Regions from separate parts of the Streptomyces sp. P5F9 genome, predicted to be linked through region 2. Evidence: riboswitches for the same ligand, from Rfam matches in the RefSeq annotation. Region 2 holds a riboswitch; the other holds the start of a gene.
What was found. Region 2 has a riboswitch for glycine ahead of gcvP (aminomethyl-transferring glycine dehydrogenase). Riboswitches for the same ligand answer to the same signal wherever they lie in the genome.

Region 1 (7,042 bases), on a different contig from region 2:
CAGGGTTTTCCGGCGGTGCAGCTTCAGGTCGGCGTCGTAGGAGAAGGGGATCTCGTGCTCGCCGAGGAGGCGGATGCGGCCCGACTCCTTGATCCGCTCGACCCGTTCGTCCGCGCCCTCCACGTCCACCGTGCGCGGCGACTCGCCCTCCAGGCCGAGCAGCACCGCCTTCGGGGTGCCGTGCCCGTGGCCGGTCGCGCCGAGGGAGCCGTACAGCTCGGTGCGGACGGAGGCGACGGAGTCCAGCAGGTCCTCGTTGCGCAGCCGGCGCGCGAACATGCGGGCCGCCCGCATCGGGCCGACCGTGTGGGAGCTGGACGGGCCGATGCCGATCGAGAACAGGTCGAAGACCGAGATGGCCACGGTGACTCCTCAGAACGCAAGACGTGCGGGGTGGTGCAAGGGGTAGGACACCGGCGCACACCTCCCAGTGTGCGCCGGTGTCCCCGACGGGCTACAGCCCGGGATACAGCGGGTACTTCTCCGCCAGCGCGGTCACCCGGGCCTTCAGACCCTCCACGTCGGCCTCCCCGAAGGGACTGGGCGCCTTGAGCGTCTCGGCGATCACGTCCGCGACCTCGGCGAAGTCCTCGGCCGAGAAGCCGCGGGTCGCCAGCGCCGGGGTGCCGATGCGCAGGCCGGACGTCACCATCGGGGGCCGCGGGTCGTTCGGGACGGCGTTGCGGTTGACCGTGATGCCGACCTCGTGGAGCCGGTCCTCGGCCTGCCGGCCGTCCAGCTCGGAGTTCCGCAGGTCGACCAGGACCAGGTGCACGTCCGTACCACCGGACAGGACGTCGACCCCTACGGCCTTCACGTCGTCCCGCACCAGGCGCTCGGCCAGCAGCCGCGCACCCTCCACGGTACGCCGCTGCCGCTCCTTGAAGTCCTCGCCGGCCGCGACCTTGAAGGAGACCGCCTTCGCGGCGATCACATGCTCCAGCGGACCGCCCTGGAAGCCCGGGAAGACGGAGGAGTTCAGCTTCTTCGCGAACTCCTTCTTCGCCAGGATGATGCCGCCGCGCGGGCCGCCCAGCGTCTTGTGGGTCGTGGATGTGACGACATCGGCGTACGGGACGGGGTTCGGGTGCAGACCCGCCGCCACCAGGCCCGCGAAGTGCGCCATGTCGACCCACAGGTACGCCTCGACCTCGTCCGCGATCCGGCGGAACTCCGCGAAGTCCAGCCGGCGCGGGTACGCCGACCAGCCCGCGATGATCACCTTCGGCCGGTGCTCCTTGGCGAGCTTCTCCAGCTCGGCCATGTCGACCAGGCCGGTCGTCGGGTCCACGTGGTAGGCGACCACGTTGAACTGCTTGCCGGAGAAGTTCAGCCGCATCCCGTGGGTCAGGTGACCCCCGTGCGCCAGGTCCAGGCCGAGGATGGTGTCGCCGGGCTGGGCCAGCGCGAACAGCGCGGCCTGGTTCGCGGAGGCGCCCGAGTGCGGCTGCACGTTGGCGTACTCGGCGCCGAACAGCTCCTTGACCCGGTCGATCGCGATCTGCTCGGCCACGTCGACGTACTCGCAGCCGCCGTAGTAACGACGGCCCGGGTACCCCTCGGCGTACTTGTTGGTGAGGACCGAGCCCTGCGCCTCCATGACCGCGACCGGAGCGAAGTTCTCCGAGGCGATCATCTCCAGCGTGGACTGCTGCCGGCGCAGCTCGGCGTCGACCGCGGCGGCGATGTCCGGGTCGAGCTCGTGCAGGGGCGTGTTCAGAACAGACATCAGGTGTACGACTCCTCAGCCGGCGGAAAACGCGGTGTACTCGTCGGCGGAGAGCAGGTCGCCCGGCTCCTCCGCGACGCGCACCTTGAACAGCCAGCCGCCCTCGAAGGGGGCCGAGTTCACCAGCGACGGGTCGTTCACGACGTCCTCGTTGATCTCGGTGACCTCGCCGCCGACGGGCGAGTACAGGTCGGACACCGACTTCGTCGACTCCAGCTCACCGCAGGACTCGCCCGCGGTCACCGTGGAGCCGACGTCGGGGAGCTGGGCGTAGACGACATCGCCGAGCGCGTTGGCCGCGAACTCGGTGATGCCGACCGTCGAGACGCCGTCCTCGGCGACCGACAGCCACTCGTGCTCCTTGCTGTAGCGCAGCTGCTGGGGGTTGCTCATGGCCTGAATTCTCCTGTACGCGGGGGAGTGCTGATGAATGGGGGACTACGGAGGACATCGGCGGGCAGGGGCGATCCGCCCCGGGTCACAGACGTGACGCTACGACGACTGTCACTTCTCGCGCTTGTAGAACGGCAGCGCCACGACCTCGTACGGCTCGTGACTGCCCCGGATGTCCACGCCGACACCGGCCGTGCCCGGCGCCGAGTGCGCGGCGTCGACGTAGGCCATGGCGATGGGCTTGCCCAGCGTGGGGGAGGGGGCGCCGGAGGTGACCTCGCCGATCACCTGACCGTCCGCGACGACGGGGTACCCGGCGCGCGGGACCCGGCGGCCCTCGGCGACCAGTCCGACGAGGACGCGCGGGGGCTGCGAGGCGGCGCGTTCGGCGGCCGCCTCCAGGGCCGTACGCCCGACGAAGTCGCCGTCCTTCTCGAACTTCACGACCCGGCCGAGCCCGGCGTCGAAGGGGGTCAGCTCCGTGCTCAACTCGTGCCCGTACAGCGGCATGCCCGCCTCCAGGCGCAGCGTGTCCCGGCAGGACAGTCCGCAGGGGACCAGACCGACGCCCTCGCCGGCCTTGGTCAGCGCCTGCCACAGCTCGACGGCGTGCTCCGGCTTCACGAACAGCTCGAAGCCGTCCTCGCCGGTGTAGCCGGTGCGGGCGATCAGCGCGGGGACGCCCGCGACCGTGCCGGGCAGACCGGCGTAGTACTTCAGGCCGTCGAGGTCGGCGTCGGTGAGCGACTTGAGGATGCCGGGGGACTCGGGCCCCTGGACGGCGAGCAGGGCGTACGCGTCACGGTCGTCACGGACCACGGCGTCGAAGCCGTCGCTCCGCTCGGTGAGCGCGTCCAGCACCACCTGCGCGTTGGAGGCGTTGGCGACCACCATGTACGCGGTCTCGGCGAGCCGGTAGACGATGAGGTCGTCCAGGATGCCGCCGTCGGCCCGGCAGATCATGGTGTAGCGGGCGCGGACGAGGCCCACGGAGGCGATGTTGCCGACGAGGGCGTAGTTGAGGAGCTGGGCGGCCTGCGGTCCGGTGACCGTGATCTCGCCCATGTGGGAGAGGTCGAAGAGGCCGGCCTTCGTGCGGACGGCGAGGTGCTCGTCGCGCTCGGAGCCGTAGCGCAGCGGCATGTCCCAGCCGGCGAAGTCGGTCATCGTCGCACCGAGCGAGCGGTGCAGCGCGTCGAGCGCGGTGCGGCGCTTCTCAGGGGTGGCGGTACTGCTCATCGGTCGGTCTCCCAAGGCATGACGGCGAGGTCGTTCCTCCCCATCTGTCATCGGGACCTGAGAGGTTCGCCATGACCGCACGCGGAACATGGGTTGCACCTTGGGTGGGACCACCGTCGCTGGCGGTCCGCTTTTCAGATGTGCCTCGCCCGCGCGGTAACGGGGCCTGAGAGATTCAAGGGAGGGACTTGCTCCTTCGGCGCCCCAGGTGACGTACGACTGGGGACTCTCCCGCGCGGATTCAAGCGGCCGGTATGCAGTTAGGCGGCCACATCATCGCACAGGCTTTGTAACAGGCCTGTGGCTGGACGCGAACGGAACCGCGAGACACCGTGCATTACCTTCTCTTTACGTTCAGTGGGGAGAACCTTTCCTGACCCCGCAGGGAGGACGATCACGGTGACAAGGACCACGGCGTACGCCACGACCTCGGCCGTAGCGCTGCCCGAGCAGCCCTCGGCCCCGGCCAGGGAGGCATGCCCGGCCCGCCCGGTACCGACGGTCCGCGATCTCCGCGAGCGCGCCGGCCACAGCCCGCACGGACTCCGCTTCGGCCCCCGCGACCTGGTCGTCGTCACCGGCCTGCCCGGCAGCGGCAAGTCCACGCTGATGCGGCGCGCGGTGGCGGGCGGCGACGGCGTCCGAGTCGACAGTCAGGACACCCGGGACCGCTGGGACGCCCGCACAGCGGGAGTCCTGCCCTACGCGATCTACCGTCCCCTGGTCCGCCTCGCCCACTACGCCGGACTGCACCGCGTGCTCCGTTCCGCGTCCGGAGCCGTCGTGCACGACTGCGGTACGCAGACGTGGGTGCGCGGCTGGCTGGCCCGTGCCGCCGGGCGCCGGGGCGGCACGCTGCACCTGGTGTTCCTCGACGTCACCCCGGACACCGCGCTCGACGGCCAGCGCGAGCGGGGACGCGGAGTCTCGCGGTACGCGTTCCTGCGCCACCGCAGGGCCGCCGCCCGCCTGTTGCGCGCGGTGGAGCGCGGCGAGCTGCCGCACGGAGTGGGTTCGGTGGTCCTCCTGGACCGGGACGCGGCGGACGAGTTGCGCCGGATCGACTTCGCGGACTGAGCCGCTAGCCTTTTCAGCCACAGCAGGGTTACAGCAGGCGGTTTCACCAGCAGGCGGTAGGTAGATGGACTTCCCGGCGGACTTCCCCGGACAGGCGTACCCCCACCCCCATCCGCACGGCGGTTGGCCGGGCAACGAGCTGGAGGAGGTGCTCTCGACGTCCCTCGGCATGCCCTCGGCCGGCGGCCGGATCGTCGAGGTGCTCGGCCGCAGCTTCGTCTGGGTCCCGCTCCCCAGCGGCGGCGGCCCGCAGAGCGGTCCCCTGGACCTGCCGACGCTGGACATCGAGGGGCAGGCGTACGTCCCGGTCTTCAGCTCCGAGGAGCAGTTCCGCCAGGTCGTCGGCTCGCATCTGTCGTTCACGATCGCGCCGGCGGTGGAGTTCGCCCGCGGGCTGCCCCCGCAGGTCGGCATCGCGGTGAACCCGGGCGGCATGGTCGGCGTCCCGCTCCCGCCCCTCGCGGTGGCCGAGCTGTGCCGCATCGGCCGCACCGCCCTCGACGGCCCCACCAGCGGCGGCCGCGTCCGCCTCTTCGAACCCGACTGGCAGGACGACCCGGTCGACTTCCTCGCCGCGGCCTCCGCCGAGTTCGCCACCCTCGGCGTGGTCGCCTCGGCCCGCCGCTGCCTGGCCGCCATCGAAACGGCCGACCCGGTGATGTTCGTAGGCGTCGAACTCACCAACTGGGACGGCGACTTGAGAGCGGCCCCGATGGAAGCGCTTGCCCGAGCGCTGGGCCAGGTAACGGTCCAGTGGCAGGTCAACTTGGTTCTGCTCGACGTGACTCAAGACCCCGTGGCGGACTGGATGCGCCAGACGGTACGCCCCTTCTATACACAGGGTCACTAGAAGTTCCGAGAAGGGCAGCCAACTTAGGGGCGCGGGGAACTGCGCGCTCAGCCACAACGCACCGCCACTCGCGAACGCACACCAGGCCCCCACCCCTTGGGCGCTTAAGCTGGTCTCCAACGCAGGGCAACCAACCAGAAGAAGGGGCGGTACACGTTGAGCGCCAGCGGCAGCCGCACCGCGACCGGCCAGGTCGAGCACATGCTGCGCCAGGTGACGCCCGGGCGCTACGACGCCTACGAGGCGCTCCTGCGCGCCCTCGCGACCCCCCACTCCGGTCAGATCTGGATGCTCCTGTGGCACGGCCAGTCCGGCTCCCCGGACGCCCAGTACGGAAACATGCAGGTCGACACGTACGGCTACGCCCCCTGCGTCACCTCCGCCCAGGAACTGTCGGCGAGCGGCTGGAACCGCTCCTACGAGGTGGTCGACGGCCTGGACGTGGCCCGCACCCTCTACCCCGACCACTTCGGCCTCTGGCTCAACCCGCACGCGCCGGGCGGCGGCGTCGGCATCCCCTGGCTCGACCTCCGCCGGATCGCCACCGGCCTGGAACGCCAGCCGGCCGGGCCCCTGCGCCTGTCGGAACCGGGCATCGAGATCCCGCAGTTCTACGCCCTGCTCACGCAGAACGCCCACCGCACCCCGGCGGTCCGCGCGCTGCGCCGCGCCTGGGTGCAGCCCGCGCTCGGAGCGCCGTATCTCGCGATCGGTCTGGACGTCTACGACACCAGCCCCCCGGCCGTCGACTCGGTGCGCGGCATGATGCAGCAGTCGATCGGCGCGGTCCCCGACGGGCTGCCGGTCTCGACCGTGGCGATGTCCGACGACTACGACCCGGTGGCGCTGTGGCTGCGGGCGAACGCCCGCCCGTTCTACGACCGCGAGGCGCACGCGGCGCCCGCCCCGGCGGGTGGGTACGGCTACCCGCCCGTCCGTGGTGGATACTGAACCCGCGAGTCCTCTTCCCAGCTTCTCCGCAGGATTTACGTCTACGACACATTTCTTCGCGCGTAGACGGCGGCGTGGTGCCCCGAAAGACGTCGAATCTCCGTTCTGTCCAAAGTGCCCGGCGTCCGGGGGGCGTTACCCGCTGTTCGGATAACGGAATCCCTAGTTAAGCATCACGGTTGCGCATACTTTCGCCGTCAGGCCTGGCGGGTGATCGCAGCCACGCTGAAGACTCGCGACTCAGACACAGGGTCCGGGGACCCATGTCCACTGCAAGTCGACAAAGCCGCTAATCCGCGGCAGGCGTAAGCCGGTAACCACCGGCGAGAGGGGTCGGGTCACAGTGACCGCACCGATCGAGACCACGGGGGCGGAAGCCGGGGCGCAGCCGGAGGCTGTGCTCGCCGGCGCCGAGAAGGGGCAGATCGAGGGCCGTTCCCTTGGACAGATCGCCTGGACCCGGTTCAAGAAGGACAGAGTCGCCGTCGCCGGCGGTGTCATCGTCGTCCTGCTGATCCTGGTCGCGGCACTCTCCCGTCCGATCCAGTCGATGTTCGGGCTGGATCCCGACGCCTTCCACCAGAACCTGATCGACGCCAACACCTCGCTGCCCACGGGCGGTTGGGGCGGCATGAGCTGGGACCACCCGCTCGGCGTGGACCCGCAGTTCGGCCGGGACGTCGCCACCCGCATCCTCGAAGGCTCCTGGGTGTCGCTGGTGGTCGCCTTCGGCGCCACGATCCTGTCGAACGTGATCGGCACGATCCTCGGCGTCGTCGCCGGGTACTACGGCGGCCGGGTCG
Region 2 (7,042 bases):
CCGGGGCGGGTGCGGACGTTCCGGACCGACGATCCTGAGCTGGAGTTGGCGGAGCCGTTGCCGTTGGTGACGCGGCGTCCTGATGTGCTGCCCGGTGCGGTGCCTGCGTCGGTGGCGCGAGGTTCTGGTGAACCGTCGGAGGAACCGTTGCCTTTGGCGGGGCGGGAGCCGGGTGACTTGCCTGGGGAGCCGATGCCGTTGGCGGCGCCGGGGTCCGACGACCGGCCGATCGAGTCGTCGGCGTCAGTCGCGCGGCGTCCGGATGTCCTGCCTGCGGCGGCGCCGGCGGCCCCGGAGGGCCGAGGCAACGACGAGCCGCCTGTCGAGTTGCTGCCGTCGGTGGAGCTGGGCCCTGATGCCCCGCAGGGTGAGGCGCTGCCGTTGTCGGCGCGGGGTCCTGGTGACTTGCCTGCTGAGCTGTCGGCGTCGGCCGCGCGGCATCCTGACGCCTTGCCTGCGGCGTCGACGCCCCTGGAAAGCTGAGGCCCCGACGACCCGGCTGCCGCGTCGCTGTCATCGGTTGCGCGGGGTTCCGGTGTCGGGCCTGCTGAGCCGGTGCGGTCGGTGGAGCCAGGTCACGGTGTTCCGCGGGGCACGCCGCTGTCGTCGGTCGTGCCGAGCCTCGGCGTTCCGCGAGCTGAGCTGCTGCCGTCGGTCGCGTGGCGTTCCGACGTCGTGCCTTCCACACACTGACGCCGTTGGTGGAGCCGGGCCCTGGTGTCCCGCAGAGCGAGCCGCTGCTGTCGGTTGCGCGGGGTTCTGGTGTCGGGCCAGCTGACCACCCGCTGCCGTCGGCCGAGCCGGGTCCCGGCGTTTCGCAGGGCGTGCCGGTGTCACCGGACGACGCGTGGCGTTCCAGCGTCAGGCTTGCTGCGCCGACGCCCTTGGTGGCGCCGAAGCCGGATACCCCGACCGACCGCCGTATCAACGCCCCCGGACACGCGACGCCCGGAGACTCCAAGACACAGTGACGCCCCGCCCGCCGAACCCGGTCACGTGTCGTCGGAGCCCGCCAGTTTGCCGAAGTCGTGGTCCGGGAGCGATGGGGGTGGGCCCACGTCGAGGCCGTAGTGGTGGTAGAGCTGGAGTTCCTGGTCCGGGGAGAGGTGGCGGCCTACGCCGAAGTCGGGGGCGTCCTTGATCAGGGAGCGGTCGAAGGGGATGTGCAGGGTCCCCTCGATCAGTTCGCTGGGCTCCAGGGGGACGAAGGCGTCTCTGGAGAACAGGCCGGTGCGTATGGCCGCCCACTCCGGTTCGCCGGTCGCGTCGTCGAGGTAGACCTCGTCGATCGTGCCGATCTTGGCGCCGGTGCGGTCGAACGCCTTGCGGCCGATCAGGTTGCGCGGATCGATATCGGTCTGCACGGGCCCTCCTCCTGGTCGCAACTCATCCGTAAGCACTACAAAAGAGCACATTGGGGAAGGTGGCCACTCGAAAGCCCGGCTTCAACGCTCGCTGGTAGGCTGGCCATCGGCTGCTGACCCCGTGCGGGAGAGTCCTCCAGACTTCATCGGAGGCGCCGAAGGAGCAAATCCTCCCCGGAATCTCTCAGGCCCACGTACCGCACGGACGAGGTCACTCTGGAAAGCAGGGCGGGTGTCGTCGACGGTGTCGACGGTTTTCGCTCTCACCGACGGTGAAAACCGGGTTCCTTCGGGATGCCCGGTGAAGCTCTCAGGTTGAGATGACAGAGGGGGAGGCCGTCCGGCACCCCGCTGTCGTGGTGCCCTCGAAGGTCGTGTCCGACCAGGAGGCCTCCCTGATGACTGTCCCTCGTATTCCGCTCTCCGAGCTCGAACAGGGCATCCCGTTCGAGCAGCGCCACATCGGGCCCGACCAGGAAGCGCGGGCCAAGATGCTCGCGCAGGTCGGATACGGCTCGCTCGACGAGCTCACGGCCGCCGCGGTCCCGGATGTGATCAAGAACGCCGACGCCCTCGATCTGCCGGACGCCCGTACCGAGGCCGAGGTGCTGGCCGAGCTGCGCTCCCTCGCGGACCGCAACGAGGTCCTCGGTTCCATGATCGGGCTCGGATACTACGGGACGTTCACCCCGCCCGTGATCCTGCGCAACGTCATGGAGAACCCGGCTTGGTACACGGCCTACACGCCGTATCAGCCGGAGATCTCCCAGGGGCGGCTCGAAGCCCTGCTGAACTTCCAGACCATGGTCGCCGATCTGACCGGGCTGCCGACCTCCGGTGCGTCGCTGCTCGACGAGGGGACCGCCGCCGCGGAGGCCGTGGCGCTGTCGCGGCGCATGGGCAAGAACAAGAAGGGCCTCTTCCTGGTCGATGCGGACGCGCTGCCGCAGACCATCGCCGTGATCGAGACCCGCGCCGAGCCGGCCGGTGTCGAGGTCGTCGTCGCCGACCTCAGCGAGGGCATCCCGGCCGAGATCGCCGAGCGCGAGATCAACGGCGTGCTGGTCCAGTACCCGGGCGCCTCCGGTGCCGTACGCGACATCAAGCCGCTGATCGAGCAGGCGCACGCGCTCGGCGCGCTCGTCACCGTTGCCGCCGATCTGCTCGCGCTGACGCTGCTGAAGTCGCCGGGTGAGCTGGGGGCGGACATCGCGGTCGGTACGACGCAGCGGTTCGGGGTGCCGATGGGCTTCGGCGGGCCACACGCCGGTTACATGGCGGTGCACGAGAAGTTCGCGCGCAGCCTGCCCGGGCGGCTCGTGGGCGTCTCCGTCGACGCCGACGGACACAAGGCCTACCGCCTCGCCCTGCAGACGCGCGAGCAGCACATCCGCCGCGAGAAGGCCACCAGCAACATCTGCACCGCCCAGGTGCTTCTCGCGGTGATGGCCGGTATGTACGCCGTCTACCACGGGCCCGAGGGGCTGAAGGGCATCGCGCGGCGGACGCATCGGTACGCCACGATCCTTGCCGCGGGCCTCACCGCAGGCGGCGTCGAGGTCGTGCACGGCGGCTACTTCGACACCGTGACCGCGCGCGTTCCCGGCCGGGCCGCCGAGGTCGTCGCGGCCGCGCGCGAGGACGGCGTCAACCTGCGCCTCGTGGACGCCGACCAGGTGTCCATCGCCTGCGACGAGACCACCACCCGCGCTCAACTGGCCGCCGTATGGACCGCGTTCGGGGTCGACGGGGACATCGAGGCGCTCGACGTGTCCGCCGAGGACACGCTGCCCGAGGGGCTGCTGCGGACCGACGCGTACCTCACGCACCCCGTGTTCCGGGACCACCGTTCCGAGACCGCGATGCTGCGGTATCTGCGTCGGCTCGCCGATCGGGACTACGCGCTCGACCGGGGCATGATCCCGCTCGGTTCCTGCACCATGAAGCTCAACGCGACCACCGAGATGGAGCCGGTCACCTGGCCCGAGTTCGGGCAGCTGCACCCCTTCGCGCCCGCCGAGCAGGCGCAGGGATACCTCACGCTCATCCGGGAGTTGGAGGAGCGGCTCGCCGAGGTCACCGGGTACGACAAGGTGTCGTTGCAGCCGAATGCCGGTTCGCAGGGCGAGTTGGCCGGGCTGCTCGCCGTACGCGGGTACCACCGGGCCAACGGGGACGAGCAGCGGACTGTCTGCCTCATCCCGTCGTCCGCGCACGGCACCAATGCCGCGAGCGCTGTGATGGCCGGAATGAAGGTCGTCGTCGTGAAGACCGCCGAGGACGGTGAGATCGACGTCGAGGATCTGCGGGCGAAGATCGAGCAGTACCGCGACGAGCTGTCGGTGCTGATGATCACTTACCCGTCCACGCACGGTGTGTTCGAGGAGCACGTCGCCGACATCTGTGCGCAGGTGCACGAAGCCGGCGGGCAGGTCTACGTCGACGGCGCCAACCTCAACGCCCTTGTGGGGCTTGCCAAGCCGGGGCACTTCGGCGGGGATGTCTCGCATCTGAATCTGCACAAGACGTTCTGCATTCCGCACGGCGGCGGTGGTCCGGGTGTCGGGCCGGTCGGGGTGCGCGCGCACCTCGCGCCGTATCTGCCGAACCACCCGTTGCAGCCTGCGGCCGGGCCGGAGACGGGAGTTGGGCCGATCTCGGCGGCTCCCTGGGGTTCCGCCGGGATCCTGCCGATCTCCTGGGCGTACGTCCGACTCATGGGCGGCGAGGGGCTGAAGCGGGCCACGCAGGTGGCTGTGCTCAGCGCCAACTACATTGCCAAGCGCCTTGAGCCGCACTACCCCGTGCTCTACACCGGGCCCGGTGGGCTCGTCGCGCACGAGTGCATCATCGATCTGCGGCCGATCAGCAAGGCGACCGGCGTCAGCGTCGACGACATCGCCAAGCGGCTCATCGACTACGGCTTCCACGCGCCGACGATGTCGTTCCCGGTGGCCGGCACGCTGATGATCGAGCCGACCGAGTCCGAGGACCTGATCGAGCTGGACCGGTTCTGCGAGGCGATGATCGCCATTCGTGGGGAGATCGAGAGGGTCGGGGCGGGGGAGTGGCCGGCTGAGGACAACCCGTTGCGGAACGCGCCGCACACCGCGTCCGCGCTCGGCGGGAATTGGGAGCACGCGTACTCGCGCGAGGAGGCTGTCTTCCCGGCCGGGGTGTCCGTCGCTGACAAGTACTGGCCGCCGGTGCGCAGGATCGACCAGGCCTTCGGGGACCGGAACCTGGTGTGTTCCTGCCCGCCGTTGGATGCGTACGAGGACTAGGCGCTCCGCTGGTTGACCGGACTTCGGGCGCGGGTTCGTTGTGGCTGGTCGCGCCGTTCCCCGCGCCCCTTTGGGGCGCTGTCGGACCGGGGTCGATTTCGCCGACACACTCCCGCGCCCCTATGGGGGCGCGGGACCACTCAAGCCGGGTACGCGTGCGTCTGCGTTGCCTTGACCGTTGCCCAGACCAACGCGCCCTGGTGCAAGTCCAGTTCGGCCGCCGCAACCGTCGTGAGGTCGGCGGTCAGGGGGAGTTCGCCGGTCAGGTCTACGCGGATCTGGTCGCCGTGGGTTTCCAGGCCCGCCACCTTGCAGGGCCAGAGGTTGCGGGCGCTGGCGGCGGTGGGGCGGTCGCCGTAGAGAGTTACGCCGCTCGGCGGGAACGCTACGAAGACCTCGCCCTGGAGGTCCTCCGTGGTGGTGATCGTGGGGCCGGTGTCGAGGGTGACCGTGTGGCCGTCGGACCGGCCCTTGTAGAGGTTGAGGCCTACGAGTTGGGCGATGTAGTCCGTGCGCGGGTGGCGGGCGATGTCGGCGGGGGTGCCCTCCTGGACGATCGTGCCGTGCTCGATCACGACCAGGCGGTCGGCCAGCACCATGGCGTCCAGGGGGTCGTGGGTGACCAGGACCGCCACCGCCTCGAACTCGGCCAGGTGGCGGCGGAGTTGGGCCCGTACGTCGAGGCGGGTGCGGGCGTCCAGGGCGGCCAGGGGTTCGTCGAGGAGGAGCAGGCGCGGGCGGGTCGCCAACGCCCTTGCCACGGCGACGCGTTGGGCCTGGCCGCCGGAGAGTCTGCGGGGCTTGGCGGCCGCGTGCTCGGCGAGGCCCATGCGGTCCAGCCACTCGGCGGCCACCGCACGGGACTCCGCCTTCGTCGCGCCCTGGCAGCGTGGGCCGAAGGCGACGTTGTCGAGTGCGGTCAGGTGGGGGAACAGCAGATAGTCCTGGAAGACGACTCCCACCGGGCGGGACTCCGGTGGTGTGCGGTCCAACTCCGCGCCGTCCAGCCGTAGGTGACCGTCCGTCAGGCGGACCAGGCCCGCCAGGGCGCGGAGTGCTGTGGTCTTGCCTGCGCCGTTCGGGCCGAGCAGGGCTACGACGTCTCCGGGGGCGGCGGTCAGTTCTACGTCCAGGCGGAACGTGCCGCGGTTCACGACGAGATGGGCGTCGAGGCCCTGGGCGCCGGTGAGTTCGACGTCGGTGGTGTCGGTCATGGCGTGCACGTCCAGGGGGCTGATGTGCGGGCGGTCGTACGGATGTTGCTCATGATGTGGTCATCCAGCGGTCCCGTAGGCCCGCCAGAACCGCGATCGACACGGCCAGGAGGACCAGGCTCAACGCGATGGCCGCTTCCGGGTCGTTCTGCAGGGCCAAGTAGACCGCGAGCGGCATGGTCTGGGTGCGGCCGGGGAAGTTGCCGGCGAAAGTGATCGTCGCGCCGAACTCGCCCAGTGCGCGGGCCCAGGCGAGGACCGCGCCCGCCGCGATGCCCGGGGCGATCAGGGGGAGTGTGACCCGGCGGAACGCGGTGAAGCGGGAGGCGCCGAGGGTTTGGGCCGCCTCTTCGTAGCGGGGGTCCGCGGCGCGCAGGGTGCCCTCGACGCTGATGACCAGGAACGGCATCGCGACGAACGCCTCGGCGACCACGACGCCGGTCGTGGTGAAGGGGAGCGTGATGCCGAACCATGAGTCCAGCCACTGGCCTACGACGCCGTTGCGGCCGAGGGCCAAGAGGAGCGCCACGCCTCCCACCACCGGGGGCAGGACCAGGGGGAGGGTCACCAGGGCGCGGAGGAAGCCACGGCCCGGGAACTCCGTGCGGGCCAGCACCCAGGCCAGCGGTACGCCCAGGACCAGGCTCACGGCCGTCGCCGCGGTCGCGCTGAACAGGGAGAGTTGGAGTGCCTGCCAGACCTCCGTGCTGGTCAGCTGAGAGGGGAGGGACCGCCACGGGGCCCGTACGAGAAGGGCGATCAGGGGGAGGAGCAGGAACGCCAGGCCCACGAGCGCGGGGACCAGCAGGGGGAGCGGCACCCCGCGGCCTGTCGTCCGGACACGGCGGCGCCGCGGACCGCCCTTGAGGGTCTCGGCCGCGGCGTCGGAGGTGTCGAGCCGGGTCACGGCTTGAGGAAGCCCGCCGCGGACAGCACCTTCTGGCCCTCGGCGGACTGCACCAGTGCGATGAACGCCTTGGCGGCGACGGCGTTCGGCGCGTTCTTGAGGAGGACGATCGGGTAGTCGTTGATGGCGCCGGCGGACTCGGGGAACTCCACGCCCTGGACCTTGCTGCCGGCGGCGTGCACATCGGTCTTGTAGACGACCGCCGCGTCGGCCTCCTTCAGCTCCACCTTCGTCAGGGCGCTCTTGACGTCCGCCTCGTACGACACCGGGGTG

Region 1: another riboswitch for glycine. It lies ahead of gcvT (glycine cleavage system aminomethyltransferase GcvT); the one in region 2 lies ahead of gcvP (aminomethyl-transferring glycine dehydrogenase).

Annotation. Positions count from the first base shown of each region.
Region 1 is NZ_JBXVPZ010000024.1:12,193-19,234, reverse strand. It holds gene AC31A1_RS07100 (L-serine ammonia-lyase) at 1-363, opposite strand, end outside; gene glyA (serine hydroxymethyltransferase) at 455-1,729, opposite strand; gene gcvH (glycine cleavage system protein GcvH) at 1,745-2,122, opposite strand; gene gcvT (glycine cleavage system aminomethyltransferase GcvT) at 2,234-3,361, opposite strand; glycine riboswitch at 3,396-3,505, opposite strand; glycine riboswitch at 3,506-3,605, opposite strand; gene AC31A1_RS07080 (AAA family ATPase) at 3,755-4,438, shown strand; gene AC31A1_RS07075 (enhanced serine sensitivity protein SseB) at 4,503-5,288, shown strand; gene AC31A1_RS07070 (enhanced serine sensitivity protein SseB C-terminal domain-containing protein) at 5,445-6,239, shown strand; gene AC31A1_RS07065 (ABC transporter permease) at 6,583-7,042, shown strand, end outside.
Region 2 is NZ_JBXVPZ010000231.1:8,000-15,041, reverse strand. It holds partial or broken gene AC31A1_RS30495 (DNA polymerase IV) at 1-483, shown strand, start outside; gene AC31A1_RS30490 (PRC-barrel domain-containing protein) at 993-1,364, opposite strand; glycine riboswitch at 1,479-1,574, shown strand; gene gcvP (aminomethyl-transferring glycine dehydrogenase) at 1,763-4,648, shown strand; gene AC31A1_RS30480 (ABC transporter ATP-binding protein) at 4,789-5,862, opposite strand; gene modB (molybdate ABC transporter permease subunit) at 5,912-6,769, opposite strand; gene modA (molybdate ABC transporter substrate-binding protein) at 6,766-7,042, opposite strand, start outside.